DNA from 4 places in the Bowmanella yangjiangensis genome. Region 4 is predicted to be linked to each of the others. Evidence: predicted binding sites of a transcription regulator. Region 4 holds the regulator's gene; each other region holds the start of a gene.
The links. The regulator sigma-54, encoded in region 4, starts transcription at its own class of promoters, with help from an activator protein. The targets are predictions, from matches to a motif close to GTTGGCACGNNNNTNGNNT.
Positions count from the first base shown of each region.

Region 1: the regulator sigma-54 is predicted to act here: its motif matches at 2,263-2,281, upstream of KJY73_RS03085 (EF-hand domain-containing protein).
Region 2: the regulator sigma-54 is predicted to act here: its motif matches at 2,872-2,890, upstream of KJY73_RS03135 (DUF1328 domain-containing protein).
Region 3: the regulator sigma-54 is predicted to act here: its motif matches at 2,707-2,725, upstream of fliE (flagellar hook-basal body complex protein FliE).

Region 1 covers NZ_JAHDJU010000001.1:678,877-684,242, forward strand. Annotated here, with positions in the region: gene KJY73_RS03080 (methyl-accepting chemotaxis protein) at 321-1,946, shown strand; gene KJY73_RS03085 (EF-hand domain-containing protein) at 2,392-2,616, shown strand; gene KJY73_RS03090 (EF-hand domain-containing protein) at 2,694-2,912, shown strand; gene KJY73_RS03095 (calmodulin) at 2,985-3,203, shown strand; gene KJY73_RS03100 (OmpA family protein) at 3,299-3,655, shown strand; gene KJY73_RS03105 (phosphopantetheine-binding protein) at 3,837-4,085, shown strand; gene KJY73_RS03110 (lysophospholipid acyltransferase family protein) at 4,078-4,920, shown strand; gene KJY73_RS03115 (SDR family NAD(P)-dependent oxidoreductase) at 4,927-5,366, opposite strand, start outside.
Region 2 covers NZ_JAHDJU010000001.1:684,916-690,281, forward strand. Annotated here, with positions in the region: gene KJY73_RS03120 (BON domain-containing protein) at 1-240, opposite strand, end outside; gene KJY73_RS03125 (diacylglycerol kinase family protein) at 568-2,184, opposite strand; gene KJY73_RS03130 (hypothetical protein) at 2,293-2,601, opposite strand; gene KJY73_RS03135 (DUF1328 domain-containing protein) at 2,630-2,806, opposite strand; gene soxR (redox-sensitive transcriptional activator SoxR) at 2,975-3,451, opposite strand; gene KJY73_RS03145 (NADPH-dependent FMN reductase) at 3,587-4,198, shown strand; gene KJY73_RS03150 (hypothetical protein) at 4,467-5,366, shown strand, end outside.
Region 3 covers NZ_JAHDJU010000002.1:1,335,531-1,340,896, forward strand. Annotated here, with positions in the region: gene KJY73_RS15115 (sensor histidine kinase) at 1-1,006, shown strand, start outside; gene KJY73_RS15120 (sigma-54-dependent transcriptional regulator) at 1,003-2,340, shown strand; gene fliE (flagellar hook-basal body complex protein FliE) at 2,773-3,099, shown strand; gene fliF (flagellar basal-body MS-ring/collar protein FliF) at 3,114-4,811, shown strand; gene fliG (flagellar motor switch protein FliG) at 4,814-5,366, shown strand, end outside.
Region 4 covers NZ_JAHDJU010000001.1:119,402-124,767, forward strand. Annotated here, with positions in the region: gene rluF (23S rRNA pseudouridine(2604) synthase RluF) at 1-316, shown strand, start outside; gene KJY73_RS00555 (HPr family phosphocarrier protein) at 327-599, opposite strand; gene rapZ (RNase adapter RapZ) at 596-1,444, opposite strand; gene ptsN (PTS IIA-like nitrogen regulatory protein PtsN) at 1,441-1,884, opposite strand; gene hpf (ribosome hibernation promoting factor) at 1,945-2,232, opposite strand; gene KJY73_RS00575 (RNA polymerase factor sigma-54) at 2,260-3,735, opposite strand; gene lptB (LPS export ABC transporter ATP-binding protein) at 3,824-4,549, opposite strand; gene lptA (lipopolysaccharide transport periplasmic protein LptA) at 4,554-5,072, opposite strand; gene lptC (LPS export ABC transporter periplasmic protein LptC) at 5,056-5,366, opposite strand, start outside.

The DNA.
Region 1 (5,366 bases), 560 kb from region 4:
AATCCATCGATATTGAAATAAAACTGTCACAATTGTAATTTGATGGTTTTTATCCTTTACTTTTTGTTAACCGAATTTGTGTTTTTTTAGCTTGTTACTTTTTGTGACTACAGGGTAGCTACTAAATTATTTGTTATTTTTTGACCAGAACCGTGTTCTAAACTGTTTTTAAGTAACTGACATTATTCAGTGGAGAAGCGCCTATAAGTGGCATAAACTGAATTTGTCCCATTCGCTAAAGGACTGATCTCAGGCAAAAAATATGCTTGAGAGGACATGAGTTATGGATGTAGTTTTCCGCTGTGACAAGAGAATACATCATGCTGAATCAAGTAACAGTCAAAGTGCGGTTGGTGATCCTGGTTGCTTTACCGCTATTTTTCTTTGCACTTTCTGCCTTTAATTCCCTTCAGGACCTTCGTCAGTTAAACCAACAAATCGATAGTTTGTACAAAGACAGAGTGGTACCGCTGCAACAAATTAAAGTGGTATCAGACAATTATGCCGTTGAAATTGTCGACATATTGCATAAATACCGGGCTGGAGTGATTTCCAAAGATGAGCTGTCTCGTCGTATGCAGGCAGCGCAGGACACCGCAGATAAGCAATGGCAGGACTATAAAGGTACCAAGCTGACTAGCGAGGAAGAACAACTGGTACGTCAGGTTGAATCCAACCTGAATGCCGTACTGACGAAGTTGGCTGACTATCGCCGATTGATGGCGCAGGGCAGTCTTTCATCTGTTGACCCTAATAGCTTTGTCAGAGAGCTATACCTGGCTTTCGATCCTTTGAGTGCAAGTTATGCCGATTTGATTCAACTGCAATTGGACGAAGCGAATAAATTTCGTCAGCAGGTGGCAGCAGATTATGAGACAACGGTAACGCTCTTCATCGTTAAGATGGCGGTACTGTTTTTATTGATGTTAGTAATAGCCTGGTTGATCTACCGTTCTATCAACTCCCCATTGCTAGGTCTTCGCGACACTATCACCAAGATTGCGGATTCGGCGGATTTGTCCGTAAGAGCTTGTGTGGTTGGGCAGGATGAAATTGCCCAGACGGCGAAAGGCTTTAACAATATGCTGGAACGCATACACACACTGGTTAAGGAAGTGATCCAGGCCTCGACTACTCTGGCCGCCTCAGCGGAGGAAATGCATGCTATCAGTACGCAAGTTGCCAGCACGGCCAATGAGCAGGAACATCAAAGCACGCAAATTGCGACGGCTGTGACTGAGATGACTGCGGCCATTCAAGAAGTGGCGCAAAATGCATTGCTTACCTCACAAAAAGCCAATGACGCTGATGAGCAGGCCCAGCTCGGTCAGCAAAAGGTACAGCAGAATATCCACTCCATAAACCAATTATCCGGTGTGGTTAATCGCAGTAGTGAAGTCATTCAGCAGTTACATAGTCAGGCCAATGACATTAACCAGGTTGTTCAACTGATTCAGAATGTAGCAGAGCAGACCAATCTACTGGCGTTGAATGCGGCTATTGAAGCGGCCCGGGCTGGTGACTCTGGACGCGGCTTTGCGGTGGTGGCCGATGAAGTGCGACAACTAGCGCATAATACCCAAAAGGCCACAGAGTCCATCAGCGAGATGATTGGTAAACTGCAAGTGGCGGCTAAGGACGCAGTGGAAAGTATGAGTCAGGCACAGCAGATGGCCACAGACAGTGTCAATCATGCAGAAGACTCTTCACAGGTTCTTAAAGACATTATCGCGTCCCTGACGGTGATTGCCGATATGAATATTCAAGTGTCTACTGCCACCGAAGAGCAGACGACAGTGGCCAATGAGATCAGTGCTAATGTCAACGACTTCAGCACCAGCATTGCCAGTGTCACTGACAGCTCCAATCAGAATGCCCAAGCCAGTGATGATCTGTCGCGATTGGCGGTGAATCTGCAGGGGCAGGTGTCGGTATTCCGAATTTAATCATCTACAACAGGCCGGGCATTCCGGCCTTTTTTATACCTGCGATTGCCACTGATTACCCTTTCCAACCGGATTTTATCAGTAACACAATGAGTTAGCTCCCTGCCGCGGAGCGAAACCTTGTCTGACCGCTAGTGTAAAAAGCCCGCCAAAACAGGCCCCAGAGCACTGTGTTTCAGATAGATGACAGACTATCTATTTGATTTTAAAGAATAAAAAATTATCTGCGCGTTTAGTGTTGGGACAAGGCGACAGTATTTACTGATGAATTCCTCGCGTAATTTTCTATCTGTTTGTTTTAAAAGAAAAAAACAAAGTTGGCATTGAAGTTGTAATGTCTAGTTCAAGCGCTAGCGACAACGCCGTTACCGCTACCCCGGCAACGATGCCGACTCGACTTGCACTAACACCAAGTCGGGTAATAACAAAGTCGAAGGAGAAAGTTATGAAAAAGTTCGCATTTATTTTGTTTTTCCTGCCTGCCACTGGTGCTTTGGCTAGCGGCAATCTCAGCGACCTTTTTGCTGCCCTGGACAAGGACGGTAATGGTGCGTTGAGTAAAGAAGAAGCCTCTGCTGAAAGCCGCTTGGCTGCGGCGTTCGATGAGATTGATAGCGATGGCGATGGCCAAATCTCTCGTGCTGAATTTGATAAGTATCAAAGCAACTAAGCATTAATGCTAAAGCGTACCCGGCCTTAATTAGCTGAATGACAGGCCGGGTCGTCCCAATGTTGAAGGAGAATATTATGAAAAAGTTCGCATGTGTTTTGTTTTTCCTGCCTGCCATGGGTGCATTTGCAACAGGTGCTGATTTGTTTACATCCCTGGATAAGGATGGCAATGGCGCACTAAGCAAGGAAGAAGCCTCTGCAGATAGCCGCCTGGCGGCCGTTTTCGAGCAGATTGATACCGATAGTGATGGCCAAATTACTCGGGCTGAGTTTGACAAGTATCAAGGTAACTAAAGCTTAAGATCTTACCCGGCTTGCTTATCAGTGTGACAGGCCGGGACATTGCAAAAGTCAAAGGAGACTAAGATGAAAAAGTTCGCATTTATTCTGTTTTTCCTGCCTGCCATGGGGGCATTTGCAACAGGTGCTGATTTGTTTACATCCCTGGATAAGGATGGCAATGGCGCACTAAGCAAGGAAGAAGCCTCGGTAGATAGCCGCCTGGCAGCTGTTTTCGAGCAGATTGATACCGATAGTGATGGCCAAATCACAAGGGCAGAATTTGATAAGTTTCAAGGTAACTAAGCCTTAACAATTCTCAACCTGGGTGCGCCACATGGACGGGCGCGCCATTTCCCTTGCAGGGAAAGCTTATTCAGGTCCATATGCTGGAGGGACTGATGACAAATTTTCATGTACAACGTCAGGCGTTGAAAGAGTTGTTGGTTGGTTTTCCAAGTGGCAGCGCCAAAATACCCGTCACAGAACTGGATAAACTGTTTCAACAAGCTGAGCTGATTAAGCAAAACCCTCGTTCACTGGCAATGATCTATGGTTATCGTGATCCTGGTGCAGGGGACGCATTGCCAGAAAGTCTCGCCTTATCCCGAGCCGAAGCGGTTAAGCGAGAGCTAATCAGTTTTGGTATAAGGCCCAGTCTGTTGCATATCGTTGAAGACCAGAATCTGCTTGTTCCTCATCCGTCTTTGCAAGGTGCGGCGATGACAGTGCTTATTCAGCAATGTTCAGTAAGTTAACGTCTTTGACTTCACCTGATTTGCCCTTTTACCATTAAACCAAAGCGAACGTTTTGTCGTTCGCTATGCCTGTTTAGCCCCAAACAGTTCCATACACTTGCCTACAGCTATCAACAATTTGCTCACGGAATTGTGTCCGATACGGGATGTATAGTGCTCTTCAATACGAGTAGGAGCATGTATGGATATTCAAACTCAACTAACTGAATTACTGAGTAATATACTCAGTCGACCGGCGACAGACTTTAACGCCGATACGCGATTGCTGGGAGAAATGCCCGATTTTGATTCCATGGCCTTGATGCTACTGTTGACGGAAGTCAGCCAGAGCTTCAGCCTGGATGTTCAGGATGCTGGGTTTGATAGTGAGACCTTTTATTCTGTAGCAACACTCACCGACTTTATTAAAAAGGCCAAGGCTAATGCGTGATGGGCGAATCAGCATACAGCAGCATTCGGTGGTTGTTCTGCTGCGATTTTTGACTTGCTTACCGCGTCGCACTCGCCCCTATCTGGCAGGTGGTTTGGCGCGTTTGATTCTTGCTGTGGCAAGACGTACCCGGACCCGGGCGGCTGGCAATGTAAATAAGGCCTTGCCGAATTTGAGTAGCGAGCAGGTGAAGCGTCTTTGTTTTCGCTCTTATGCAACAATAATCCGTGGTTTATTGGACTGTCTGGATCTGAATAACCTTGAGATAGAGATCTACTGCGACGAGTCAGTGCGTCAACAACTTAGCGGAGGTCGGGGGCTGTGCGTAGCAACTTTACATACTTGTTGTTATGAGTTGGTGCCGCTGGCGCTACAACGCCTGACCGGTCGCTCGGTTACCCTCACACATATGCCGGCCTTTATTCCCTCCGCACATAATCCATACCAGCAGGCAGGGATAAACTATGTGGAGAAGAAACAAGATGGAGCCTTTGTGCGTTTACTACAGCATATACAACAAGGTGCGGTAGTGTCTTTGCATGCAGATTTATTTGCCAGAGATGTGAACGTCAATTTCTTCGGGCACCAGACTACCGCACCTGCTGGCCCTGCCATGCTGAGCGCCTTTGCCGGTACGCCTATGTTGCTTGCCTACGGCTGTATTGGCGAGAACGGTCGATATCAGGTTTACATTGAGTCTTTTATGACAGAGCCGGTTGCGAGGACTAAACACGCCTATACAGAGGCGATGCAGCTTTTGTATGACAGATTTGAGCGGATCATTTTGCGCTACCCTGAGCAGTGGTATTGGTCGTTTAATCGCTGGCGCACATGAGCGTATTCACCACTGCAAAGGCTGACGGTGACGGAACAAACCACCTGTTGGTCCCTCATCAGGCAGGGTCGCCAGCCAGATGGGGGTATCGGCACCTTGCTCAGCGGAAAGCGGTGCATCTGGACCTCCCATATCCGTTCTGACCCAGCCTGGACAGGCTGCATTGACCTTCACCTTATCCCCTAACGCGCGGGCCATATTAACAGTCATGGCATTAAGGGTAGCCTTGCTGACCGAATAGGACATAGGGCCACTTAAGCCATCGTAAAAGGTACCCCATCCCGACGTAAGGTTCACAATTCGCCCCCAGCCGCGCTGTTGCATCAAGCTACCTAGTACCTGCATCAGTAAAAAAGGCGCAATGGCATTCACTTGCAGAGCTTGTTCTAACTCTGTTCGCTGACAATCAGGAGCTTCGCCAGGCAGCAGTATGCCCGCGTTGTTAA
Region 2 (5,366 bases), 570 kb from region 4:
CAATTCTCCAGCCAGGGATTTGTCCACTTCGCTCTCGACCTTACCGGTAAGGGTAACTTCACCATCTTTGACATCGGTGTTGATGTCGAATGAATTCAGATTGGTGTTTAGCAGTAAGGTTGTCTCTGCCTTGCCGTCAATCCAGGCGTCCTTGGCTTCCTTTTCCCAGCTATTCTCTCCTGCCATGGCTACCGGGGCCGCAATCAGTGTCAGAGTCATCAGGGTGGTTGTGAGTTTCATCATCGTCTCCTTTGACATTGTCATTAAACTCACTTTACCTGTAGCGAAGATAATGCCAACTTTTAACTTATTGAAAAATATAAATATATTTTTTGTTGGATGGTGTTTGTGTCGCCTGTAGGGGACATTTTTTTGGGTGTGGCTGAATTAGCTCTCGCTGCGAATGGATTTAAAACAGAGCCTAACCTTTGGATTGAACCCCTGTATTGGCGGGCTCTTCAGCCGTTTCTACAGCATGTGGGATAGGGTTAACGAGGTGTTGGTCACTAATGTCCCCACAGCCCGACAATTGCTCGCAGCCCCTATTTTGCAGGGCTGCGAGTCATGTCATTTGAGGGTCGGTGCCAAAACGTTTAGGGACGCCGGGCGAATCTGGATATCCAGCGGAAGGTCGTCGAATACCTCGCCATCAATCACATAGCTCGAGAGATCTGGCCCATCGATACGAATGCGGGTTATCTGACGATGGTGGATGTTTTCCCCTGTTGGACTGATACCTGCCAAAGCCAGCTCGGTGAGGCTTAACAGATGCTGTGTTGAGTTTTCGCTGGGTGACAACCAGGTGACATCCAGTTTGCCGTCAGCCAGATCGGGTTCGCCATCTCCCTGGGCTAATAAGGTGGTAAGCGGCGCTGCATTGGCGACCACCAGACTGTGAGTGTGGAGAGTCTGCGCGGGCTCATCATCAAACTGCACCTCAAGTTGCAGGTTTTGATTTTGCTCAATTGCGCGCCAAAGTCCCAATAAGTAAGCAAATTGCCCCAGTGCATTCTTTTCTTTACGATTGGCGGCTTCAATCATCTGCTGTTCAAAACCGACGGCGGCTAATAGCAAAATCAGCTTGCCGTTGCATCTGGCAGTATCAATGGCGCGAACTTCCCCTTCCAAAATAGCCTGGCAGGCCGTATCTATGGGAAATACTTTGCTTTTGATGCCGCAAATTGCATAGCTTAGGGCATTGGCGGTTCCCATCGGAATGATGCCCAGCGGCACTTGGGTGTCAGTCAGCACCGAAGCGACTTCTGTGATGGTACCGTCGCCGCCGCAGGCTATTACTATGTCTGCCCCCGCCTTGATGGCTTGCTCAGCCAACTTTCGGCCGTTCTCGTCAGGGCTGGTGAGTTTTATTTTTAGCGCGAGCCTAGGGGCAAGTTGTTGTTCTATCTGCGCTTTACAGTCCTGCCATTTGCCGCCGCCCGCCACTGGATTTGCAATTAACCAGGCGTTTACCGCAAATCTCAACTTGTCTTCCTGATGCAAGTACTCTAGTTGTTTAAATTGCCAGCGGTTTAGTCTGGCTGTCTGGCGTATAGCGCGGATACTGTCCAGCACCTCATTTGCCGATTTATCTGGCTGTGTAGCCAAAAGGTAAGCAGCGGCGACTAACACCGAGCGTCCCCGCCCCAGGGCACAATGCACTAGCACTTTACGCCCTTGGCGGTGCTGTTGGTGTAGCCAGTTGATGGCCTGATTTAGTTGTGCGGCATTCGGTGCGCTATGGTCCAATACGGGTACATTCAGGTAGTGAAGGGGCTGTTCTTCAATGGCCCAATCCAGACCATTGAACTCAGCAGTAACGTCTAACACAGCTCGAATACCCTGTGCTTTTAGGTAGTTCAAGTCGCGGCTAAATAATCGGGCACCAAGGTAAAGCTGATCCGTGATTTTCTGTACCTGCGGCACCTTGTCCCGCTTCCTGGCCCAATAGTTGTAAAGCGTGGCACCAAATAAAAATGGAATGAAAAGCCAGCGAATGGCTATGGGAATCGAGCCGTCAGCCCGTTTGCGAAATAAGGCCGGATAGTTGAAAAGATAGGCTAGACCCACCGCAAGTAATGACAAACTGGTCCAGGCCAGGATGATACTGAGGGCCATCCATGGAGAGAGTAAAAACAGAACAAAGGCAGCTAGACAGCCACTTAGGTAATACATCGCAACCGGCATTCGTCCTCCTTTTAACCAGACTGGCGATTTGCCGAATAAAAAGCCTCGCAGCTAAAAATGGCTATTGAGTCAAAGTGAAAAGGGGGGCTTTCGCCCCCCTGTTGATTATTAGCATTCCTTGTCTTTAAACTCGGCTTTCTCCTTCGCTTTTTCGCAAAGTTCCTTTAATTTATCGGCGCTGGTCTGTGCAGCGTCATCCAGCTTCTCGCCGGTTTCTTCTGCAAGGTTCTCAAGATCGTCCTTAGCGGTTTGCATCTTGTCTTTTGCTTGTTCCAACGCGTCATCCAGCTTTTCACCGGCTTGCTCAACGGTTTGGTCAACTTTCTCGCCAGCTTGTTCGGCTTTGCCAGCATTATCACAAGCCGTCAGGCCAAGGGTCGCCAGTAACATTGCCACTGCTAAAGTTTTGTTGTTCATGATATTTACTCCGTTAATTAAGCTGAATTTACAGTTTTGGTCGTTTTCCTCTTAACGCATTGGCTAGCAGTGATATCAGCATCAACAGAATAAACACGAAGAAGATGACTTTCGCGATACCTGTTGCCGCTCCTGCTATACCGCCAAATCCTAATAACGCGGCGATAATGGCAATAATTAAAAAGGTAAGTGCCCAGCCTAACATAAAGCCTCCTGTTGTTTCGGCCGGCGATCCTTCTGCTTGCCAGCCAATGAGTCGCAAAAGTTAATAAGCCAGAACTGTGCCAACACCTATCTGGTCAGGGGGTTTTTAATTGCTCAGCGCGTTACTCTGAAGGCATTTCTTCATGCTGCTTTGGGCAGGAGCTGAGTCTCAGTCCGGGTCAATCAGTCTGGCGCCACAACCCTGCTGGGATAAGGTATCACCGGGATTTCTCAGCCAACAATGTTGTAGGGACAAGCAGCCGCAACCAATGCAATTACTGAGGTTGTCTCGCAAGGCGATGAGGGTATCAATTCTGTGGTTCAGATCGTCCAGCCACAGACTCGACATGTGCGCCCAGTCTTCAACATTAGGTGCTTTGTTGTCGGGTAACGACGACAGGGCATGGGCTATCTTGGCCAGAGGCACGCCGACTTGTTGAGCGGTTTTAATCACTGCAATACGTCGCAGTACATCGCGATGATAGCGACGCTGATTGCCCGCATTGCGGCGACTTTGTATGAGTCCTTTCTGTTCGTAAAAATGTACCGCCGAGACGGCAATGCCGCTGCGTTTGGCAACCTGGCCAACGCTCAGTGTTGTGTGCTTGCCACAATCAGTTGGGTTTGTTTCAGAATTTTTTTTCATCTGACGCTTGACCTTAACCTTGCTTGAGGTTTTAGCCTAAGTGACATCGCTGGCTGTGTAAATCAGTAATAGTGCTGTGTAAAAATGATTTAGGCCGCTGAGTGAATCTGTTCTTCGCCTAGCAAGGAGTATTGCATGTCAGACAAACTGAATATCGCCGTTATTATGGGCAGTACCCGCGAGGGACGCTTGTGTGAGCGTGTGACTGATTGGTTAATGGGGGAATTAGCTGCACTGAATGCATTTCGCCTGAGTTTAATAGATCCAAAAGACTTTTGTGAGCCGTCTGGCGGACTGTCTGAACTGGTTATGCAAGGCATTCGTTCTGAGCTTGGGGCGGCGGACGCCTTTATTGTGGTCACACCCGAGTATAACCACAGCTTTCCTGCACCCTTGAAGCAACTGATTGATTCTGTCAGTTCCGAATGGCATACCAAGCCGGTAGGTTTTGTGAGTTATGGCGGGGTATCCGGCGGGCTGCGGGCGGTCGAACAACTCAGACAGGTATTTGTGGAACTGCAAAGTGCCAGTGTCAGAGATTCGGTGTGTTTTATTAATGCCTGGGAACAATTCGATTCAAACGGTGTGCTTCGTGAGCAAGAACGCCCACGCCGCACCTTGCTGAAAATGTTGGACCAACTCAGTTGGTGGGCAAGTGCGCTCAAACAGGCCCGTCACGAAGATGTGCGCCACCGCAGGTTGTCTCAAGACGGGATGGCCTTAAGGCTAGCCTGTCAGGCGGGCTGAGTGGTCCGCCGTTTTGTCATTTTGCGTAGCCGTAAATTCCACGCTCTTCAAGCCGTTGCTGCCTGACAAACAACGGCTTTGAATATAAGAAGATGCTGAATAATTAATACACTTTCTTTAAAAACAATGAGATAGCTTATTCTTGCTGGAACTGAAAAGTTCCGTGAAACTTTTGTGACACTGCGGCGTTGTAACAAAAGTGTCACTCTCGCCAGTTAACCTTGCCTCCGATTTGTTAACCCATATTCTCAAAATTTCGGAGAGCTCAATGGAACTCAAAACCATGTTTAAGGTATCTGCCGTTGCTGTAGCCCTGGTACTGGCTGGCTGTGGCGGAGATATCAATATCACCCCAACCGTTAACGACAACAGCACTGTAAACAACCCTCCATCAAACGGTGGTGATAACGGTGGCGATAATGGCGGTGATGAGAATCCTTGTGCTTCCTATGAAGCCAGCGGTGAAACGGTGCAGGGCACCTATGACAGCAGCAGCAAGATTTGTACTTACTCCACTACCTTCGTAAGCGCAGCTAAGCCGCTGACCGTTGACGTGACATTAGGTACTGACCTGGTGCATTACTTTAAGAGTTCTCTGGCTGTAGGTCAGGACTGTAACACCAGCCAGGGCTGTAGTGTTGATATGGACGGTCCTACCCTGACCGTTGATGCTGGTGCAACCGTGGTATTCGACAACGCGGCGTCTCGTGTTCAGATTAACCGTGGCGCCAATATCGAAGCGGTAGGTACACTGGCTAAGCCAATTACTTTTACTTCTGCTAACGCTATCGCTGCCCTTGACTCCGTAGGCTCAGGCCCTTCTCCACAAGACTGGGGCGGTGTGATCATCAATGGTTTCGGTATCACTGACCAGTGTTCTGACGCAGAGCGTACAGCTGGCAGCTGTAACGCTGAGAGTGAAGGTGCAGTGTCTTACTACGGTGGTAATAACAACCAGGACGACAGCGGTTCACTGAAATTTGTGAAAATCCACTATGCAGGTGGTCTGCCAGCGGGTGCTGAAGTGGGTAACGACCTGAACTCACTGTTCCTGAACTCTGTAGGTTCTGGTACTGAAATCGACTATATCGATATTTACGCCGGTTACGATGATGGTATCGAGTTGTTCGGTGGTGCGGTAAACCTGAAGCACATAGTTATCACTGAT
Region 3 (5,366 bases), on a different contig from region 4:
GCACTTGTTGGAAGTGATGCCAGCCGGGGTGATAGTGGTCGATGGTAATGGCCATGTGCGTCAGGCTAATCAAGTGGCTGTTGAACTCTTAGGTGAACCGCTGGAAGGTGAAGCCTGGCGAACTATTATTAACCGTTCGTTCAAACCTCGCGCCGATGACGGCCATGAGGTGTCGCTGCGTGATGGGCGTAAGGTGAAGCTGGCTATCAGTCCATTGGAACTGGAACCCGGTCAGTTGATTGTTATTACCGACCTGACCGAAACCCGCCGTTTACAGCAGCAGCTAAGCCATTTGCAAAAGCTGTCATCCCTGGGACGTATGGTGGCCTCCCTGGCGCATCAGATTCGTACGCCCTTATCGGCGGCCATGCTGTATGCCGCCAATCTGCAAAACAGTACCTTGGCGCCGGAGTCGCGTGGGCAGTTCGCCGACAAATTATTGTCTCGCTTAAAAGATCTTGAGCAGCAGGTTAATGACATGCTGCTGTTTGCCAAAAGTGGTGAGCAGCAAGTGGTCAGCGAATTATCGCTGCAAAGTTTAATGTTGGAAGTGGAATCGGGAGCCGAGGCCATGCTGATGGCTCGTCAGGCTATTTTAACCGTTGAGCTTCCAGAACCTGACATTTTGGTTTTGGGTAACAAGACCGCGCTGGCTAGCGCATTACAGAACCTTATTCACAATAGTATTCAGGCTATGCCAAGAGGTTGTCGCATTCACCTGCAGGCCAACCGCGACCCCGGCAACGAAGAGCAGGTGGTTATTTCTATCGCAGATAATGGCCCGGGTATACCGAAAACCGAGCTAACCCATATTTTTGACCCCTTTTACACCACCAAGTCTCAGGGAACCGGCCTGGGCTTAGCGGTGGTTAAGGCCGTTGCCCAGTCGCATCAGGGTAATGTTTGTGTCAGCAATGTAGAGCAGGGCGGTGCCAGGTTTGAGATTCGACTGCCCTTGCTTCGGCAACTGGAGCCGGCGCTAACGCCTAAGGAGTGTAGAGGATGAGTAACAGCAGAATTTTAATTGTTGAAGATGATGCAGGTTTGCGTGAAGCACTGATCGATACCTTGCTGCTGGGTGGATATGAGATCCTCGAAGCCGATTGCGCCGAAGCGGCAATGGTGTTGCTGAATCAGGAAGAAGTTGATCTGGTGGTCAGTGACATTCAAATGGGCCAGATGTCCGGCTTATCCTTGCTGCGCAGCATCAAGCAGAAGCTGCCTAATATGCCGGTGTTGCTGATGACAGCCTATGCCACTATTGATGATGCAGTACAGGCTATGCGAGACGGCGCTACCGATTATTTGGCGAAGCCGTTTGCACCGCAGGTACTGTTGAATCTGGTGGGGCGTTATGCGCCGGCGCAAAAGGTTGAGTCTCGACAGCCTGTGGTGGCCGACCCGGCCAGTAAAAAGTTGCTGGAGCTGGCACAGAAGGTCGCTAAGGCCGATGCTACCGTGATGGTACTGGGTCCTAGTGGCTCGGGTAAGGAAGTTTTGGCTCGCTATATACATGATCAGTCTGGCCGCGCAGAGCAACCTTTTGTGGCGATTAACTGTGCCGCTATTCCAGAAAATATGCTGGAAGCTACCTTGTTTGGTTATGAGAAGGGCGCCTTTACCGGTGCATTGCAAGCCTGTCCTGGTAAGTTTGAGCAGGCACAGGGAGGCACCATTTTGTTGGATGAGATCACTGAGATGGATCTTGGCCTTCAAGCCAAGTTATTGCGTGTTCTGCAGGAGCGGGAAGTGGAACGCCTTGGCAGTCGCAAAACCATTGATTTGGATGTGCGAGTGATTGCCACCAGTAACCGGGATCTACGTCAATCTGTGAGTAAGGGCGAGTTTCGCGAAGACTTGTACTATCGCTTAAACGTATTTCCCTTGACCTGGGCACCCCTTGTACAGCGTCCAGGGGACATCATTCCTCTCGCTCAGCATCTGATTGACAGGCACAGCCAAAAAGCTGGCACCCCAATCCCACAGTTGACCGCCGCTGCCAGGAACAAACTGCAACATTACAGTTGGCCGGGTAATGTGCGTGAATTGGAAAATGTGATCCAGCGAGCCCTGATTCTGGCCAGTGATAACCAAATTGATGCCCTGGATTTGATGTTGGAACAGGATATCCCACAGGACGTTCAGGAACTGGACTGTGAGCCGGAAGGCAGCAAACTGGGGATGGAACTGCAGCAGCAGGAACATCAGATTATTCTGGATACCCTTAAGTCATGCAATGGCAGTCGTAAGGCCGTAGCTGACAAGCTGGGGATCAGTCCACGGACTTTGCGTTACAAACTGGCCAGAATGCGTGATGTGGGAATAGAAGTCCCAGCTTGATTGCATGCTTTGTTGAAATTTACGTGCCACCACTAAGGACACGAAGAACACAAAGATATTAATTGGGGAAGTAGCAGGCCTCGTATTTCTTCGTGGCCTTCTTGTGCTTTGTGGTTATGTGGATTTTGCTGATTACCACAAAGGGCACTAAGGTCGCGAAGGTGTTAAGTGGGGTAGTAGACAACCTGTTATTCCTTTGTGCACTTCGAGTTTATATGAATTTAGCTTTTCACCATGAAGGGGACTTAGAAAAAACACCGAGATAACCCCCTATCTATCTACCTCAACCAGCCTGGTTAGCCGCCAATTTCCCGTCATCCGCCTCTTCTGTGCATTTTAACTCTTTGAAAATAAAGGGCTATATATGTTGGCATCAGTATTGCTATGCCTTTGTTAGTCAAATTTTCCACACCGATGAGTTTGGAGCAGTCAATGGACATCAAGGCACAGTCTTTGTACAGCGAACTTCAGTCACTGGCCCGTCAGGCCGGTATGGATGCCGCTCAGGCTCAACCGCTGGTCAGCAACCCGAGTTCTCAGAATTTTGGTGATATGCTGAAAACGGCATTGGATAACGTCAACGGTCTGCAATTTGATGCCAGAGACAAACAAGTTGCTTTTGATATGGGTGATACCAGTCTGAGTTTGGTGGATGTCATGGTTGCCAAGGAAAAGTCCGGTATCGCCTTTGAAGCCACAGTGCAGGTGCGCAATAAGGTACTGGAAGCCTACAAGCAAATCATGAATATGCCGGTGTAACGGGAGACTAGATTGTGGCAGATGCAACTGGTACAGAATTGGCCGTAACAGGCAACAGTCCTGAAGCGGATAACACACCGGAGCAACGTTCCGGTTTTATGGAAGGCATGGGCGGTATCGATCTGCTGCGTCAGATTACCCTGATTGTGGCACTGGTTATCTGTGTGGCCATTGCGGTATTTATCGTGATCTGGGCACAAGAACCGGATTATCGTCCTCTGGCCAAAATGCCTACCGAAGAGCTCATTCAAACCCTGGACTACCTGGATCAAAACCAGATTGACTATCGTCTGGACGGTAACGTCGTCTATGTAAACGAAGATCAGTACCAGAATATCAAGCTGGGCATGGCTCGCCAGGGCATTAGCCAGGAAGCCAATAGCGGTACCGATATCATCATGCAGGATATGGGCTTTGGGGTAAGCCAGCGGGTTGAGAAAGAGCGCCTGAAGCATGCCCGTGAGCAGCAGTTGGCCCGTACTATCGAGGAAATCAGTGCTATCACTCGCGCCAATGTGCTGTTAGCGCTACCTAAAGAAAGTGTGTTTGCCCGGGTTGAGAAAAAGCCCAGTGCCACTGTGGTATTAACCCTGCGTCGTGGTGCGGTACTATCCGGCGAAGAAGTGGATGCCGTGGTGGATATAGTGGCTTCTGCCGTGCAGGGTATGGAGCCTAGCAGAGTGACAGTGACAGATAATAATGGTCGCTTGTTAAACTCAGGTTCGCAGGACTCTCTGGCTGCAAGGTCACGTAAAGAATATGAAATTGAGAAACATCGCGAAACTGAGTATCTGCAGAAAATTGACTCCATTCTGATCCCGGTTCTTGGCCTGGGTAATTACACCGCCCAAGTGGATGTCAGCATGGATTTTACTGCGGTAGAACAAACTCAGAAGCGTTATAATCCCGACCTGCCTGCGGTGCGTAGCGAAATGACGGTGGAAGAGAACTCGGTGGGGGGCATTGCCGCCGGTATTCCCGGAGCCCTGAGTAATCAGCCGCCTTTGGATTCGAATATTCCCGAGCAGGCCAATAGCAATAATGCCAAGTCGGTAACCCCGGGCCGCTCACACAAAGAAGCGACACGCAACTACGAGCTGGATACCACCATCAGCCATACTAAACAGCAAACGGGGGTTATTCGTCGTTTGTCGGTATCTGTGGCGGTAGATCACACCCAGCAAACCGCAGCAGATGGTACAGTTACCTCTGTGCCAAAAACGCAAGAAGAGTTGTTGAATATTCGTCGGGTACTGCAGGGCGGTATCGGCTTTGACGTAACCCGAGGCGACTCCTTAGAAGTTGTTAGCATTCCCTTTAGCCGCATTGATGATCTGGTGGTTACTGAAGTGCCGCTGTGGGAGCAGGAATGGTTTATGCGGGCGTTGCGTCTGGTGGTCGGCGGTCTGGTGATTATCACCTTGATCCTGGCTATCGTCAGACCCATGCTTAAGAAACTTATTTACCCAGAAGATACCCGCGAGGCTGATGCCTTCGATGCCGACTCCGGCTTGGATCTGGGCGATGAAACCATCAGTATGCTGTCTCAGGAATTTGACGAAGGCCAGGTAGGCTTTGCACCGGATGGCTCCTTGATGCTGCCGGATCTGCATAAAGATGAAGATATACTTAAAGCGGTACGTGCGCTGGTGGCGAACGAACCCGAGTTGTCAGCCCAGGTTGTTAAGGGCTGGCTGATGCAGGATGAATAAGCATGGCAACCAGACAAATAACAAAAGTTCCAGAAGAAGCAACGTCCAGCCCTGGTTATGATGTCAGTAAGCTCGAAGGGGTAGAGAAAGCCGCTATCTTGCTACTGAGCTTGTCGGAAGAAGATGCTGCGCAGATCCTGAAACACCTTGAACCCAAGCAAGTGCAAAGGTTGGGTACCGCGATGGCGAGCATGGAAGACATGACGCAAAACAAAATCACGGCGGTGCATAAGCATTTTATTGAAGAAATTCAAAACTACAGCACCATTGGCTTCCAGAGCCAGGAGTTTGTGCGTAAAGCCCTGACGGCTGCATTGGGTGAAGATAAAGCGGCGAATCTGATTGATCAGATCTTGATGGGCGGCGGTGCCAAAGGCCTGGATTCACTCAAGTGGATGGACTCTAAACAGGTGGCCAGCATTATTCGTAATGAGCACCCGCAGATCCAGACTATTGTGTTGTCCTACCTGGATGCAGAACAATCGGCGGAGATCATTGCGCAGTTCCCTGAAAAAGTGCGTTTGGATCTGATGATGCGGATCGCCAACTTAGAAG
Region 4 (5,366 bases):
GACGGTGAACCAGCCGGTCAGTGAGCGATTTACCCGACAAATGAGTCAGGGTGTGCCGATTCTGGGTACGGTGACCAAGCCTTGCAAAGTAAAAGCTACCGGGCGTTTTTCATTTCGTATCATTCTGACGCAGGGCCTGAACAGACAGATTCGACGTATGTGCGAGTTCCTCGGTTATGAGGTGGTCAGTTTGAAACGCGTGCGTATTATGAATGTTGAGCTGGGGAATTTAAGACCAGGCCAGTGGCGAGACCTGTCTGATAGTGAAATGGCTGAGATTAATCAGGCAATTACCCATTCGAAGAAAACGGCCTGAGTGAACAACCTTATTCCGCTTCGTTGAATTTTTGCTGGATGAGTTGTTCAACTGCTGACAGCGCGGCTTGTGCATCCTGACCTTCGCTGATCACCACGACTTCCTTGCCCATACTGCTTTCCAGCATCATCAGCCCCAGCACGCTGGTGGCTGAGGCGGACTTTTCACCTTGTACCAGGGTGACCTGGGCATCGAATTGCACCGCCAGTTTAGCCAGCTGAGTAGCTGCTCTGGCGTGCAGGCCCAGCTTGTTCTGAATCAGCAGGGTCTTTTCTAATTTCATTTGCGTGATAACTCTCTGTGACGGATCTGCACATCCGGATGCACGGCCCTAAAGGTTTTTGCCAGACTCTCTGCCACAAAAACAGAACGATGCTGGCCACCGGTACAACCAATGGCAATAGTCACATAGCTGCGGTTATTCCGCTCCAGATGCGGTAACCAAGTGGATATCAGGTTCTGTATCTGCCAGATAAACTTGGTGACAATGGCCTGCGAACCCAGAAAAGCTTCAACCTGAGGGTCTAAGCCGGTGAGATTCTTAAGTTCCGGCTCCCAATGGGGATTGGGCAGGAAACGCGCATCAAACACATAATCAGCATCCTTGGGAATGCCATGCTTAAAACCAAAGGATTCAAATACCAGCACCAGGCGCGAGCTTTTCTTGCCCAGAATACGTTCTCGAACCAGCTCGGCCAGTTGATGTACTGACAGTTCACCGGTATCGATATACAAATCGGCTCTTTCGATTATCGGGCCGAGCAGCACCGACTCAGACTGAATGGCATCTGTCAGTGACTTACTGTGCTTGGACAAGGGGTGCAAACGACGGGTTTCGCTAAAGCGCTTAATCAGTACATCATCACTGGCGTCGAGATAGAGAATGGTTAACTCCCAGGTCGACGGCAGATAGTCGAGAATTTCGACCAGTTCTTCCGGGTCCTTGGGCAGATTGCGCACATCAATACTAACGGCCACCTGATCATATTCGTCCACCACAGTATGGGTGAGGGTAGGGAGCAGGTTAACGGGAATATTGTCTACACAGTAATAACCAAGATCTTCCAGCGCTCTGAGTACAATAGATTTCCCTGAGCCGGAACGACCACTGATGATGATGAGTTTCACACTATAGCCTCAAATAGTTCCTGATTTGATTGGGCGTGACGCAGTTTTTTTACCGTTTCCTTGTCATTCAATTTGGCGGCAATGGTGGCCAGGGTTTGTAAATGCCCTTGTGCCTGGTCCTCGGGGACCAATATAGCGAAAAATATGTCGACCGGTTGGTTGTCTATCGCTTCAAATGCGACCCCTGGCTGACTGGTAACCAATATTGCGGTTACATTACTCAGGCCGGCTAAGCGTCCGTGAGGAATGGCAATACCACAACCAATGCCTGTACTACCCATCTTTTCCCGGTTAAGTAAGCTAGTCAGAATGGCATCCTGGCCTATATCCGGAAGGTGTTGGGCGGCAATATCACTAATGGATTCCAGAATGCGTTTTTTGCTGGAGCCTTGTACTGCACATACAGTGCGGTCTGGGGTGAGGATGTCTTTGATTTCCATTTTGCGTTTTTTGTCTGTGTGGCCATAAACAGGCTAAGCCTGTTTATGGCATCAGTGGGCCTAATGGCGTTTCATCTTTTCCTTATGCTTGAGCACCTGGCGATCAAGCTTATCGATAAGACTATCAATGGCAGCATACATATCAGTATGTTCGGAAATAGCAAAGACTTCGGTACCGTTCAAATGTAATGTAGCCTCCGCTTTCTGGTTCAGCTTTTCGACATTCAGAATGACATGAACATTATTAATGTGATCGAAGTGTCTCTCCAACTTAGTAAATTTACTATCAACGTAGTCGCGAAGAGAATCGGTGATTTCAACGTGATGACCAGTAAGGTTGATTTGCATAGTGCCTCTTCCTTTTGTTGGCGAGTCTTACAGCAGACTCTTGCGTTGGTTAGATGGGGGAATCGATAGTGATTCCCGGTACTTGGCGATTGTTCGCCGGGCAACCATAATGCCTTGGTCGGCTAACAACTGCGCAATTTTGCTATCACTAAGTGGCTTGGCAGGTTTTTCTGCCGCCACCAGTTTCTTAATCAGAGCTCGAATAGCGGTAGATGAACATTCCCCGCCGCTTTCGGTTGCTACGTGGCTGGAGAAGAAATACTTCAGCTCATAAATGCCGCGTGGCGTATGCATATATTTCTGTGTGGTTACCCTGGAAATGGTGGACTCATGCATATCTACCATTTCTGCCACATCGTTCAATACCATAGGCTTCATGGCTTCTGGGCCGTATTCAAAGAAGCCCTGTTGCTGCTGAACAATACAGTTAGCGACCTTCAGTAAGGTGTCATTGCGGCTTTCCAGACTTTTGATAAACCATTTCGCTTCTTGCATGTGCGAGCGAATAAACTGGCTGTCGCTGGAATTGCGCGCATTGCGGCTCATGGCGGCATACTGCTGGTTAATACTCAGCTTAGGTAAGCTGTCAGGGTTCAGCTCTACTATCCAGCGCCCATTTTTCTTGGCAACAGATACGTCCGGTATAACGTATTCCGGTTCGCTGGTGACAATGGCGCTACCAGGGCGTGGATTGAGCGTTTGCAGTAACCGCAGTGCTTCGCGTAATTCTTCTTCTTTAAGACGCGCTTTGCGCATCAGAGTTCGGTAATCTTTGGCAGCCAGCAGATCGCTATATTCATTAATCAATGCTTTGGCTTCTTCCAGCCAAGGCGTGTCCGGTGCAAATTGACGCAACTGCACCAGCAGACATTCCTGCACTGAACGGGAGCCTACCCCAACCGGATCAAACATTTGAATGCGCTTCAGTACACACTCAATTTCATCCAGTTCTACCTCTTCGTTTTCAATATCCAGGCTTTGCAGGATATCTTCGGTACTGACTGTCAGGTATCCAGACTCATCAATACTATCGATAATGGCAATGGCAATGGCAGCATCGGTTTCACTGAAAGGGGTCAGACGCATCTGCCAAAGCAGGTGATCCTGAATATTGTCAGAGGTTTCCCCCTGGTAAATGGCATCATCATCACTGGCTGTAGAAGACGAAGCGGGGGCCGAAGAGGCGCTGTAGTATTCATCCCAAGTGGTATCTACGGGTAACTCATCGGGCAGTTCCTGCTTTTCCAATGCGTCGCCGGCTTCCAGGCTCTCGCTGTGCTCGCCATTAGAAAGAGATTCATTGTCGGGACTATTTAAATCCTGCACGTCTCCGGCAGAGAAGTCCTGTCCGTCATCCGCTTCCAACAATGGGTTGGAGTCCAGGGCTTCCTGGATTTCCTGCTGTAGATCCAGCGTGGACAACTGAAGCAGGCGGATGGCCTGTTGCAGTTGCGGCGTCATAGTGAGCTGCTGGCTGAATTTTAGTTGTAATGCGGGCTTCATCTACTTCTTATTATGTTCCAATGGCCTTTCAAGATATTGATATGGGCGTTTTAGCAAAGGTCAAGGTACCCTGCGGCATACGCCTTAACTATAGCCTGAATTGTTCTCCGAGGTATACATCTCTCACCTGCTTGTCATTCAACACCTGTTCGGCGCTGCCTTCGGCGATTAATTCACCATGGCTGACAATATAGGCTTTCTCACACACATCCAGGGTTTCACGAACATTGTGGTCGGTGATCAGAACGCCGATTCCTCTGTCTTTGAGATGATGGATAATCTTTTTAATATCGCTGACAGAGATAGGGTCGACACCGGCAAAAGGTTCATCTAACAAAATAAAGCGAGGATTGGCAGACAAGGCTCTGGCAATTTCAACCCTGCGCCTTTCACCGCCGGATAAGCTCATGCCGGTGCTATGCCGGATATGGTTAATATTGAACTCATCCAACAGAGCGTCGGCTTCTTGCTCGCGTTGTTCCTGATTCAGCTCTTTACGTGTTTCCAAAATAGCCATCAGGTTTTGATATACCGTCAACTTGCGAAAAATGGATGATTCCTGTGGCAAATAACCTATGCCACGACGAGCTCGAACGTGCATAGGTTCGTGGCTGAGTTCTTCGTCGTCGATAAAAATTTGGCCTTTATCCATGGGCACCAAGCCAACAATCATATAGAAAGAGGTTGTCTTACCCGCACCATTGGGTCCCAGCAGACCAACTATCTGTCCGGCGCTGACTTGCAAACTGACATCACGCACCACCTGGCGGTTTTTGTAGCTTTTGGCCAGATGTGAGGCCTTCAAGGTGGGCATGCTGTTACTTCTCCTGCACGGGTTTTTTCTTCGGTTCAGGCTGGAATATTGTCTCTACGCGACCATCTCCGTCATCTGAACCTTGGGCAACCAACTGCTCTTTCTCCATGTTGAATTCGATTTTATCACCGCTGACACTGCTACTGTTTTGATGTAGCTCAGCATTTCCGCTAAGCGTCAGTGTGCGTTTTTCTACATGGTATTCGATATGGTTTGCCAACGCTCGAATGCGACTACCATCTGCCATGGTTTGCTGATATTCGGCAGGATTACCGCGGGCGATAAAAATTTCCCGGCCTTTACCCTGCTCGGCATTTACTTCCACTTCACCCGCTTCAATGCTGAGTGAACCCTGAGTGATTTTTACATCTTCCCGAAAGATGGAGATTTTGTTGATGCCATCTCCGGACTGGAATTTAGAGGCCACTCGGATGGGTTCATTGAAGTCCTGATTGATGGCATTGGCAGCGGCGCTGATTAGCAAGGCGGTCAGCAGCAGGTTCAGTTTAGTTGTCTTTGCCATAGATGGTCTCTACGTGATCCAGTAATTCAAATTGTTTGTTATTCATATCAGCACTAAAACCATTGCCGCGAATGGTGTAATTGACGCCTGAAATAGTCACGGGCTGGTCTGAATGCATGATCTTGTTGTTGAGATCGATTTCAATAAAGCTGGTATTGATGGTTTGTAAAATGCCGTCTTCACTGAGACTGCGGATCTCAACATTGGTTTCCAATTGGATGCGGTTGTCTTCATATAAGGTGCCTTCCTGGGCGGTAATTTCCCAAGGGGGCTCATCAGCCTTAACAAACACGC